One region of the Bradyrhizobium sp. SEMIA genome, then DNA from elsewhere that is predicted to be linked to it. Evidence: predicted binding sites of a transcription regulator. Region 1 holds the regulator's gene; the other holds the start of a gene.

Region 1 (5,024 bases):
CCATCTTCCTCACCGAGCTCTGCCCGCAATGGGCGCGCCGCCCGATCGGCATGGCGATCGAGCTGCTCGCCGGCATCCCCTCGATCATCTACGGCATGTGGGGCTTCTTCGTGCTGGGCCCGTTCCTGGCCAACACCTTCCAGCCGTTCATGATCAAGATCTTCGACGGCATCCCCGTGCTCGGCGCGATCTTCGCAGGTCCCCCGTCTTATCTCAGCCTGTTCAACGCCTCGCTGATCCTCGCCATCATGGTGCTGCCCTTCATCACCTCGATCTCGGTCGACGTGTTCAAGACGGTGCCGCCGGTGCTCAAGGAAGCCGCCTACGGCGTCGGCTGCACCACCTGGGAAGTCGTCCGCAGCGTCGTGATCCCCTACACCCGCGTCGGCGTCATCGGCGGCGTCATGCTGGCGCTCGGCCGCGCGCTCGGCGAGACCATGGCGGTGACCTTCATCATCGGCAACTCGTTCCGCATCTCCTCGTCGATCTTCGCCCCGGGCACCACGATCTCGGCGGCGATCGCGTCCGAGTTCGCCGAAAGCGACGGCCTGCACCAGTCCGGCCTGATCCTGCTCGGCCTCCTGCTGTTCGTGCTGACATTCTTCGTGCTCGCAGCCGCGCGCCTGATGCTGCTGCGTCTCGAAAAGAAAGCGGGGAAGTAACATGAACCCGATTTACGCACGCCGCCGCCGCATGGACATCGTCATCCGCGCGCTCTGCCTCGCCGCCGCCGCCTTCGGCGTCACCTGGCTCGCGCTGATCCTGCTGACGCTGTTCTACAACGGCCTGACCGGGCTCAACCTCCAGGTCTTCACCGAAAACACCCCGCCGCCCGGCTCGACCGAGGGCGGCCTACTCAACGCCATCGTCGGCTCGGTGATCATGACCGTGCTCGGCGTCGGCATCGGCGCGCCGCTCGGCATGTTCGCCGGTACCTATCTCGCCGAGTACGGCCGCAACGACAAGCTGACCTCGGTGATCCGCTTCATCAACGACATCCTGCTGTCGGCACCCTCGATCATCATCGGCCTGTTCATCTACGGCGCTGTGGTGGTGCCGATGCGCGGCTTCTCGGCGATCGCCGGCTGCCTCGCGCTCGCCGTGATCGTCATTCCGGTGGTGCTGCGCACGACTGAGGACATGCTGCTGCTGGTGCCGAACGCATTGCGCGAGGCGGCCTCCGCGCTCGGCCTGCCGCGTTCGCTGGTGATCAAGCGCATCGCCTATCGCGCCGCGCGCTCGGGCCTCATCACCGGCGTGATGCTGGCCACCGCCCGCGTCGCCGGCGAGACCGCGCCGCTGCTCTTCACCGCGCTGTCGAACCAGTTCTTCAGCCTGAGCCTGAACAAGACGATGGCCAACCTGCCGGTGACCATCAACAACTTCGTGCAGAGCCCCTACGCCTACTGGAAGCAGCTCGCCTGGAGCGGCGCCCTGCTGATCACGTTGACCGTGCTTGCCTTGAACATTGGCGCGCGCATCCTGAGCGCCGAGAGGACCGCAAAATGAGCGATATGTCAGTTACCGTCAGTACGCCCGTTCAGCACGGCTCGCAGCCGCTACCCGAAGCCCCGGCCAAGGTGACGGTGCGCAACCTCAACTTCTATTACGGCGAGCATCACGCGCTGAAGAACATCAACCTGACGCTCGGCACCAACCGCGTCACGGCGTTCATCGGCCCGTCGGGCTGCGGCAAGTCGACCCTGCTGCGCATCTTCAACCGGATGTACGACCTCTATCCGGGCCAGCGCGTCACCGGTCAGTTGATGCTCGACCAGACCAACATCCTCGACCCCAAGCTGGACCTCAACCTGCTGCGCGCCCGCGTTGGCATGGTGTTCCAGAAGCCGACGCCGTTCCCGATGACGATCTACGAGAACATCGCGTTCGGCATCCGCCTCTACGAGAAGATCTCGAAGTCCGAGATGGACGACCGCGTCGAGAAGGCGCTGCGCGGTGGCGCCCTCTGGAACGAGGTCAAGGACAAGCTCAACGCGTCCGGCCTGTCGCTCTCGGGCGGCCAGCAGCAGCGCCTCTGCATCGCCCGCACCGTCGCGGTGCGGCCCGAGGTGATCCTGTTCGACGAGCCCTGCTCGGCACTGGACCCGATCTCGACCGCCAAGGTCGAGGAGTTGATCCAGGAGCTGTCCGAGAACTACACGATCGCGATCGTCACCCACAACATGCAGCAGGCGGCCCGCGTCTCTGACAAGACCGCCTTCATGTATCTTGGCGAGCTGATCGAGTTCGACGACACCAGCAAGATCTTCACGTCGCCGAGCGATCGGCGGACGCAGGATTACATCACCGGCCGGTTCGGCTGAGGAGACGGGATATGGGTTCTGAACATACCGCAAAGGCCTTCGACACCGACCTCCAGGAGCTCACGCGCCTGGTCGCCGAGATGGGCGGCCTCGCCGAGCGCATGATAGTCGATTCCGTCGACGCGCTGATCCGCCGCGACGTCGCGCTCGGCCAGCGCGTGGTCGCGACCGACGCCGAGATCGACGCGCTCCAGAAGAAGATCGAGGAGCGCGCCGTTCTCACCATCGCCCGTCGCCAGCCGATGGCGGTGGACCTGCGCGAAATCGTCGGCGCGATGCGCGTCGCGACCGATCTCGAGCGCATCGGCGACCTCGCCAAGAACATGGGCAAGCGCGTCGCGGCGCTGGAGACGGACTTCCATCCGCTCAAGCTGTTCCGCGGCCTCGAGCACATGACCGACCTCGTGCAGCAGCAGGTTAAGTCGGTGCTGGACGCCTACGCCGCGCACGACCTGCCGGCGGCGATGGCGGTGTGGAAGGGCGACGAGGAAGTCGACGCCATCTGCACCTCGCTGTTCCGCGAGCTCCTCACCTACATGATGGAGGATCCGCGCAACATCTCGTTCTGCATCCACCTGATGTTCTGCGCCAAGAACATCGAGCGCATCGGTGACCATGCCACCAACATCGCCGAGACCGTGTTCTACATGATCGAGGGCCAGGCGATCACCGACAAGCGGCCGAAGGGTGACATGACGACCTTTGCCACAACGGTCCCGAATAGCTGAAGAGTCAAGGAGCGACGACACCATGGGCGCACGCATTATGGTGGTTGAAGACGAGGAAGCTCTCACCGAGCTGCTTCGCTACAACCTCGAAGGCGACGGCTATGACGTCGAGACGGTGATGCGCGGCGACGACGCCGACACCCGTCTCAAAGAACACATCCCCGACCTGATCGTGCTCGACTGGATGCTGCCGGGCCTCTCCGGCATCGAGCTGTGCCGGCGGCTGCGCACCCGCCCGGAGACCAAGCAGCTGCCGATCATCATGCTCACCGCGCGCGGCGAGGAGAGCGAGCGGGTGCGGGGGCTTGCGACCGGCGCCGACGATTACATCGTCAAGCCGTTCTCGGTGCCGGAGCTGCTGGCGCGCGTGAAGGGCCTGCTCAGGCGCGCAAGCCCGGAGCGGCTCGCCACCGTGCTCGCCTATGGCGACATCGAGCTCGACCGCGACAAGCGCCGCGTCGCGCGCTCGGGCCGGCCGATCGATCTCGGCCCGACCGAATATCGCCTGCTGGAGTTCTTCCTCGAGCATCCGGGCCGCGTGTTCTCGCGCGAGCAGCTGCTCGACAGCGTCTGGGGCCGTGACATCTACATCGACGAACGCACCGTCGACGTGCATATCGGCCGCCTGCGCAAGCTGCTCAATCTCGGTCGTGAGCAGGACCCGATCCGCACTGTCCGCGGCGCCGGCTACGCGCTCGACGACCGCTTTGCGAAGGCGGAGCAGACGTAAGAACGATTGCAAGCGAGCAAAATAAAAGCGCGCCAAGTGGCGCGCTTTTTTATGTCACGGGTCGTCCCGGTCGCGTGCCGGGACGATGTCGTTTGAAGCAGCGTTCAGCGCGTGCCGGGCTTTGCCGGCGCACGGCGACGATCCGCCGCCGGCTGGTAGGCGACGCGCGAGTGCTGCGCGCAATAGGGCAGGCCGGAAAGCGCCTTGCCGCCGCAGAAGAAGAAATCCGGGCTCGAGGGATCGCCGACCGGCCAGTGGCAGGTCGCCTCGTTCAGCTCCAGCAGCGACAGCCGCTGGCTCATCGGCACCACGTTATCGTAGGTGACCGGCTCGGCCTCCACCTCGACCTCGAAGGCCTGCGCCAGTGCGGTGTTGCCGCGCGAGATCGGACGGCTCACGCGCATCATGTGCTGCGCGGGGCGGGCCTTGCGCGGCCGGGGCGCTGCCGATGAGGGGCTCTTGGCGCGGCCGGACAGGCCGAGCCTGTGCACTTTGCCGATCACGGCATTGCGGGTCACATTGCCGAGCTCGGCCGCGATCTGGCTGGCCGAAAGTCCGGCCTCCCAGAGCTTCTTCAGCTGCTCGACGCGATCATCGGACCAGGTCAAAACCGTCATTGCACCCTTTCCCTCGCTGCCGGCCAGCCATCCTGGGGCCTCACAGCGAATGCCTAAGCCTTGAAAAACCCGTGCCGCCAGAATCCCTTAAGGCTCGCCGGGCACGCAGGATGCGCCCGAACGTTTACGCCGGTACATGAGGACTCTTGGGATCAGAACTGCTGCACGAGATGTCGTATCTGACAGTCCAAACGCTACAATATGGCGTGACTCGCGCGCAAGAGTCCGCCGACTCGCTTCCACATGTTCCGTGGTGAAAATCCCGCAAAATCGGCACCGCAAGACTACGGATTCAGCGTTTCCCGGGGCTTTCGGGCGGCATTGACACCCGTCTCACCAGGCATAAGATAGTCGCACGTGCCGCCCTTAAAAGGCGGCACGTTTCGTTTTCCGGGCCGGTCAATGGTGCGTTGCGCAATGCACTCAAGCCGTCCGCAACATCCAAGTGATCGTCATGACCAACAGCGCCGCGCCGCATTTGCTCCCCGTTTTCGCCAGGGCCGACCTCGGTTTCGAGCGCGGCGAAGGCTGCTGGCTGATCGCGACCAATGGCGAGCGCTATCTCGACTTCACTTCGGGCGTCGCGGTGAACGCGCTCGGCCATGCCCATCCCGCGCTGGTCAAG
Region 2 (5,024 bases), 2.1 Mb from region 1:
GCGCCGGTGCCGCCCGCGGTCTTGGTCGTGCGCGCCGCCTGCTGGCCGATGGCCGCCATCTGCGCGAGGTCGATGATGTTGTCGTCGTCGCCCTTGTCAGGGCCGATGCTGAAATTCGGGTGGCGGTCGAGATAGGTCAGCGACGGCACCGCGCGTGCGCCCTGCCGTGACAGATTGGCGCCGCCGAGCATGACCGGGCCATCGTTGGGCGGGCCGTAGGCGTGATCCGGGCTATGGCAGGACGCGCAGGAGAGCGTGCCTGATGACGACAGCGAGGCGTCGTAGAAGATTTCCTTGCCGAGCAGCGCCATCGCGGACAACGGCGCGACGGGCGGACGCATGAGACGAACCGGATTCGGGTTCACACCAACCTGGTTCGACTCCGCCAATCCTTGCGTCCCGGCAGCAAAGACGGCGCCGGCCAGACAAAGCAGGCCGGCGCCGAGGAGCCACAGAGTGCGGCTGTTCATTCCGTAGCGTCCCGTTGGACTAGTGGTGGTGGTGCTCGTCCGGCGGGCTGGTGATCACAGTGCCGGCGGTCGGGTCGAGGAACAGCGCGTCAGCCCGCAAGTCGTGGCTGTGATCATGGTCGAAGTCGAACAGGTCCATGATCGAGCCGGAGGTGGCGTCGAACGAGCCGCCACCCAGGCGCTTGCCATGCAGCCAGTTGTCCTCGATGAAGCGGACCACCGAAGCCTGCGTGGTGTAGTTGTGGCTGACGTAGTTCGTCTTGGCGTAGGGCGAGACCACGATCAGGGGAACGCGGGTGCCCGGACCGCAGCGGCCGTTCACCGGCTTGCCGCCGAGACCGTTCGGCGCCGGCTGCTTGTTAGGACCGAGACCGCACAGGCCGGGGCCGTTGACCTGATCGGCGGTCGCATCATACGAGGCATTTTTCGGCGCGACGTATTGGTGGTCGTACCAGCCGTCGGAGTCGTCATAGGTGATGATGACGGCGGTCTCGCGCCACTCCGGCTGCTTCTGGAGGAAGTTGATCAGAGCGACATTGCCGGCCTGCTCGTCGAGCGGATCGGAGTTGCCGGCGTGACCGTCCTGGAAGGCGGGCATCTTGACGTAGGAGACGGCCGGAAAGTTGCCGGCCTTGATCGCGGCATAGAGGTCTTCGAGGTCGTAATTGTGATTGGCCGGATCGACCTTGCCGTTGAGGTCATGGGTATGGCCGATCGCATGAACCGAGCTCGGCCGGGCATGGGACGGGTTCGCCGTGGAGGCGTGATACTGGAAGAAGGCGTGGTGGGGAATGTAGTCGACGATGGTGCCGTTGACGTTGCTGGAGAACGTGCTGCGGGCGCAGCCGGTGGTGCCGTTGGCGTTCTTGAGCGTCAGGTCGAAGCCGCCCATGAAGCTGCCCCAGCTGATATGCTCAGCGGTGAGCAGGTCGCCGATATTCTTGCCGCCCATCAGCATCGTGCTGGTCGTGCTCGAACAGGCATCGTTACCCGGATCGGTATCGCCGGTCAGCGTCAGGCCGCCCTGGCCGTCGGCGATCGACGACGTGGTGCCGACCACCGGCTGCACGCCGTTGGTCTGGCCGGCAACCACTTCGAGCATGCCGGGCGTCGACGGGCCGAACGTGTCGGTCCAGTTGTTGTCGCTCATGGCGAAGTGCTGGGCATAGTTCCACAGCGCGGTGACGGTGTTGCCGTCGAAATAGCCCATGACCTGACCGTTGGTGGCGAAGGCGCCGGCGCCGCCGGCGGTGCCGCGGCCAGTGAATTTCGGGAACAGGTCTTCCTTGCCGTTGTCCACGGCCTGCTGCTCGGGCGTGTAGGAGTGGTTCTGCGAGCGCGTGTTGGCCTGGGTGCGGTCGAGGCGGAACGGGTCGGTCGCGCCGGTGCCGTTGGCCGGATTGTTGTTGGGGTTGTTCAACAGCAGATTGGCGTTGGCGAGGTTGTTGACCTTTGGCGTATGCGGCTTCGGAACGAAGGGGATCGAGCCGGTCGGGTTGGTCGCGTTCGGATAGGTCGCAAAGTAATGGTCGAACGAGCGGTTCTCGTTGAAGATCACCACGAGATGCTTGATAGGCGTCTCGGTGTGGATGTCGTGCGCATGACGATGATGATCGTCATGTCCGTGATCGCGATCGCGACCGAAATCGTCGGCGAGGACGGGAAGAGTGCACGCGAGCGCGCTCGCGGCCGCGAAAATCGCAGCCGTCGTCAGAAGTCTCGATTTCATTTTTTTTGACGCCCCGGAAATGAGGATGTTTACGATCAGAAATGTTCTAAACACCGCGAATGACAGAGCTGTGTCAGTTTGACGCACGAGACACTTTGCGCAGTGGCGGAGCGAAGATTTTTTAGGCAGGCGCCTGCTCCGCCGCGCCGGGCCACGTCATGTCGCTTTATTCCCCGCACGACGGCAAAAATGATCGCGTCCAGATTGTTGCGTGACGCGCCCGGTTGCATTTAGCTTTGCCGGACAAGAACAAGCTCTCAGGGGGAAACATGAAAGCCGCTCTTCGCAGGCGCACGCGCCATGCCGCGTCAGCCCTTGTCGCAACGTCGCTGGCTGGCCTCGCCAGTTTCGCCGCCCATGCCGAGATCGTCGTCACCGCCAATGACGGCAAGATGGTTCTGGAGAACGGCAATGCCGTGGTGCGCAAGCAGCCGCTGCCGGACACGGTCAGCGTGATCGACCTCACCGATGGCGTGCTGAAACTGCTGGGCGAGGTTCCTGCACCCGCCAGCGTCGTCGGCCCGCCACCGAGCGTGGCGATCGCGCCGGATGGTTCGTTTGCGCTGGTGACAGGCGCGATGAAGGTCGATCCGGCGGATGCGACCAAGACTATTCCCGACGACAAGCTCTCGGTGATCGATATCAAATCAACACCGCCAAAGGTGCTCGCGACATTGCAGGCCGGTGCAGGCGCGGCCGGAGTGTCAATCAACCGCGCAGGCACGCTGGCGCTGGTTGCGAACCGCAGCGAAGGCACGGTTTCGGTCTTCACCATTAGCGGCAACGCGCTGACGGCAAGCGGCAAGATCCAGCTCGGTGACGCCAAGTCGGGCCCGAGCCACGCCGTGTTCTCGCGCGATGGCGCGACCGCGCTGGTCACCCGCGACGGCGACAGCAAGATCTCGCTTCTCACCGTGGACGGCAGCAAGGTCGAGTACGCCAAGCGCGATCTCTCCGCGGGTGTGCGTCCTTACGACATCGATCTCACCGGCGCGGCCGCGGCCGTCGTCGGCAATGTCGGCGCCGGCGGCGGCGACAATGATACGATCAGCCTGATCGACATGACCGCAAAGCCAATCCGGGTCGTCACGACGGTCACCGTCGGACAGACGCCTGAGGCCGTCAAAATGTCCCCGGACAGCAACTACGTTTCCGTCACCGTCATGAACGGCTCGAACAAGCCGTCGGCCTCGCCTTTCTTCAACGATTTCGGCCTGCTCAAGGTCTACCGGATCTCAGGCACCGACCTCACGCCGGTTGCGGAAGCCAAGATCGGCCATTGGTGCCAGGGCATGGTGTGGTCCAAGGACTCCAAACATGTCGTGGCGCAGTGCATGGTCGAGAACGAGCTGCTCGCCTTCTCGTTCGACGGCAAGGCGCTGACCAAGACGTCGACGCTCAAGCTGCAGGTGAGCCCTGCGGGCATTCGCACCGCGGAGCCGTAAGGTCAGCGGACGGCGCAGGCCCCCTGCGCCGCCGCCTGCCCTACTCGGTGCGGATCGGCGCGTCCTTCAGGCCGTTGTTGTCATAGGCCCTGCGGAGCGCGCCGTTCGTGGTCGCATCCGTCATGAACTTGGTCACGAACGCCAAGGCCTGGCTATGGCCGAGCGGGACGGCGACAGCGGTCACCGTCTTCTTGAAGGTCTCGTCGAGCACGCGCGTGCCCGGAATCTTCTGCGCCATCTTGTAGAGCTGGTCGCGCGACAGCGCGAAGGCGTCGATCTCGCCATTCTTCAAAAGCGCGAATATTTCATCGTAGGTCTGGTAGCCCGTGACTTTCGCATTCTTCAGGTGCGCGACGGCGCCGCGCATGGTGGTCGTGGCGTTGACCGCCGCGACCTTGATGCCCACCTGGTCGAGCGTGGCGAAGTTGGTGATGGTCGAGCCGGGCTTGACGATGTAGGTGGCATCGGCGACCTCGTAGATCGGGCCGAACATCATTTTCGTCTCGCGCTCGGGATCCTTCGGAAGCCAGGTGACGTCCCAGGTGCCCTTGCCCGCAGCGTCGGTGATCTGCCCGGAATTCTGGTGCACGACATATTCGACCGCCACGCCGAGCTGCGCGGCCAACTCCTTGCCGAGATCGACGGGAACGCCGGCATAGCCGGATTCGGTCTTGGTCGACCAGAACGCACCGCCCGCGGGGCTGATCGCGATCGCGACCCGCAGCTTGCCGGTCGGCGCGATCTCGTCCTTCAAACCATCGGCTAGCGCGGGCATGGCAAACGCCGCGGCAAGAGCAAGGCCAGCGAGGGCCGATTGGAGGAAGGTCGGCATGTCATGGTCTCCTCACCTTTTCTTCTTTTCGAATTTGCACCGTCCGACCGCTTCCCACGGTCCTTGCCACAATTCTGGTCGATCGTGCGCTCGGTGAAAAGCGGTTTGTCATGGCAAATCTGTCAAAGGCCACAGCGCCGTTTGCAGTGCAAGGCCTCTGACCGCCATGGCTATGGTGTTCCACGGAAGGGCATTTGTTGCTAGCCTGCCGCACCGACAGACAATCATCGGGGGCCACCGAATGACCTCAGCCAATCCGGCTTCTTCCGCACGGCGCAACGAAGCGTGGAGACAATTCGGGCAGGCATTGGCCGCCACCGCGGCCGTGGTCGCGCTGGCCGGCTGCGAGGACAAGAACACGTTCGTCGCGCCGCCGCCGCCCAAGGTGGACGTGGCAACGCCAGTGCAGCGGCCGGTGACGCGCTATGTCGAAGCCACCGGCAACACCGCGCCGATCAAGAGCGTCGATCTCGTCGCGCGCGTGCAAGGCTTCCTGCAATCGATCGACTACCAGGACGGCACCTTCGTCAAGCAGGGCACCCAGCTGT

Evidence for each region. Region 1 encodes PhoB, which activates phosphate uptake and scavenging genes when phosphate is short. Its sites were predicted from a motif close to TGTCATNNANCTGTCAT; they were not measured.
Region 2: FOM02_RS06345 (phospholipase C) is a predicted target of PhoB. The motif match lies at 2,259-2,275, and genes of this name have one in related genera.

What each region holds. Positions count from the first base shown of each region.
Region 1 covers NZ_CP046601.1:8,929,036-8,934,059, reverse strand. Annotated here, with positions in the region: gene pstC (phosphate ABC transporter permease subunit PstC) at 1-662, shown strand, start outside; gene pstA (phosphate ABC transporter permease PstA) at 664-1,509, shown strand; gene pstB (phosphate ABC transporter ATP-binding protein PstB) at 1,506-2,324, shown strand; gene phoU (phosphate signaling complex protein PhoU) at 2,336-3,052, shown strand; gene phoB (phosphate regulon transcriptional regulator PhoB) at 3,075-3,782, shown strand; gene FOM02_RS42735 (GcrA family cell cycle regulator) at 3,887-4,399, opposite strand; gene FOM02_RS42730 (aspartate aminotransferase family protein) at 4,854-5,024, shown strand, end outside.
Region 2 covers NZ_CP046601.1:1,320,142-1,325,165, forward strand. Annotated here, with positions in the region: gene FOM02_RS06340 (cytochrome-c peroxidase) at 1-470, opposite strand, end outside; gene FOM02_RS06345 (phospholipase C) at 490-2,199, opposite strand; gene FOM02_RS06350 (hypothetical protein) at 2,469-3,644, shown strand; gene FOM02_RS06355 (ABC transporter substrate-binding protein) at 3,685-4,476, opposite strand; gene FOM02_RS06360 (efflux RND transporter periplasmic adaptor subunit) at 4,718-5,024, shown strand, end outside.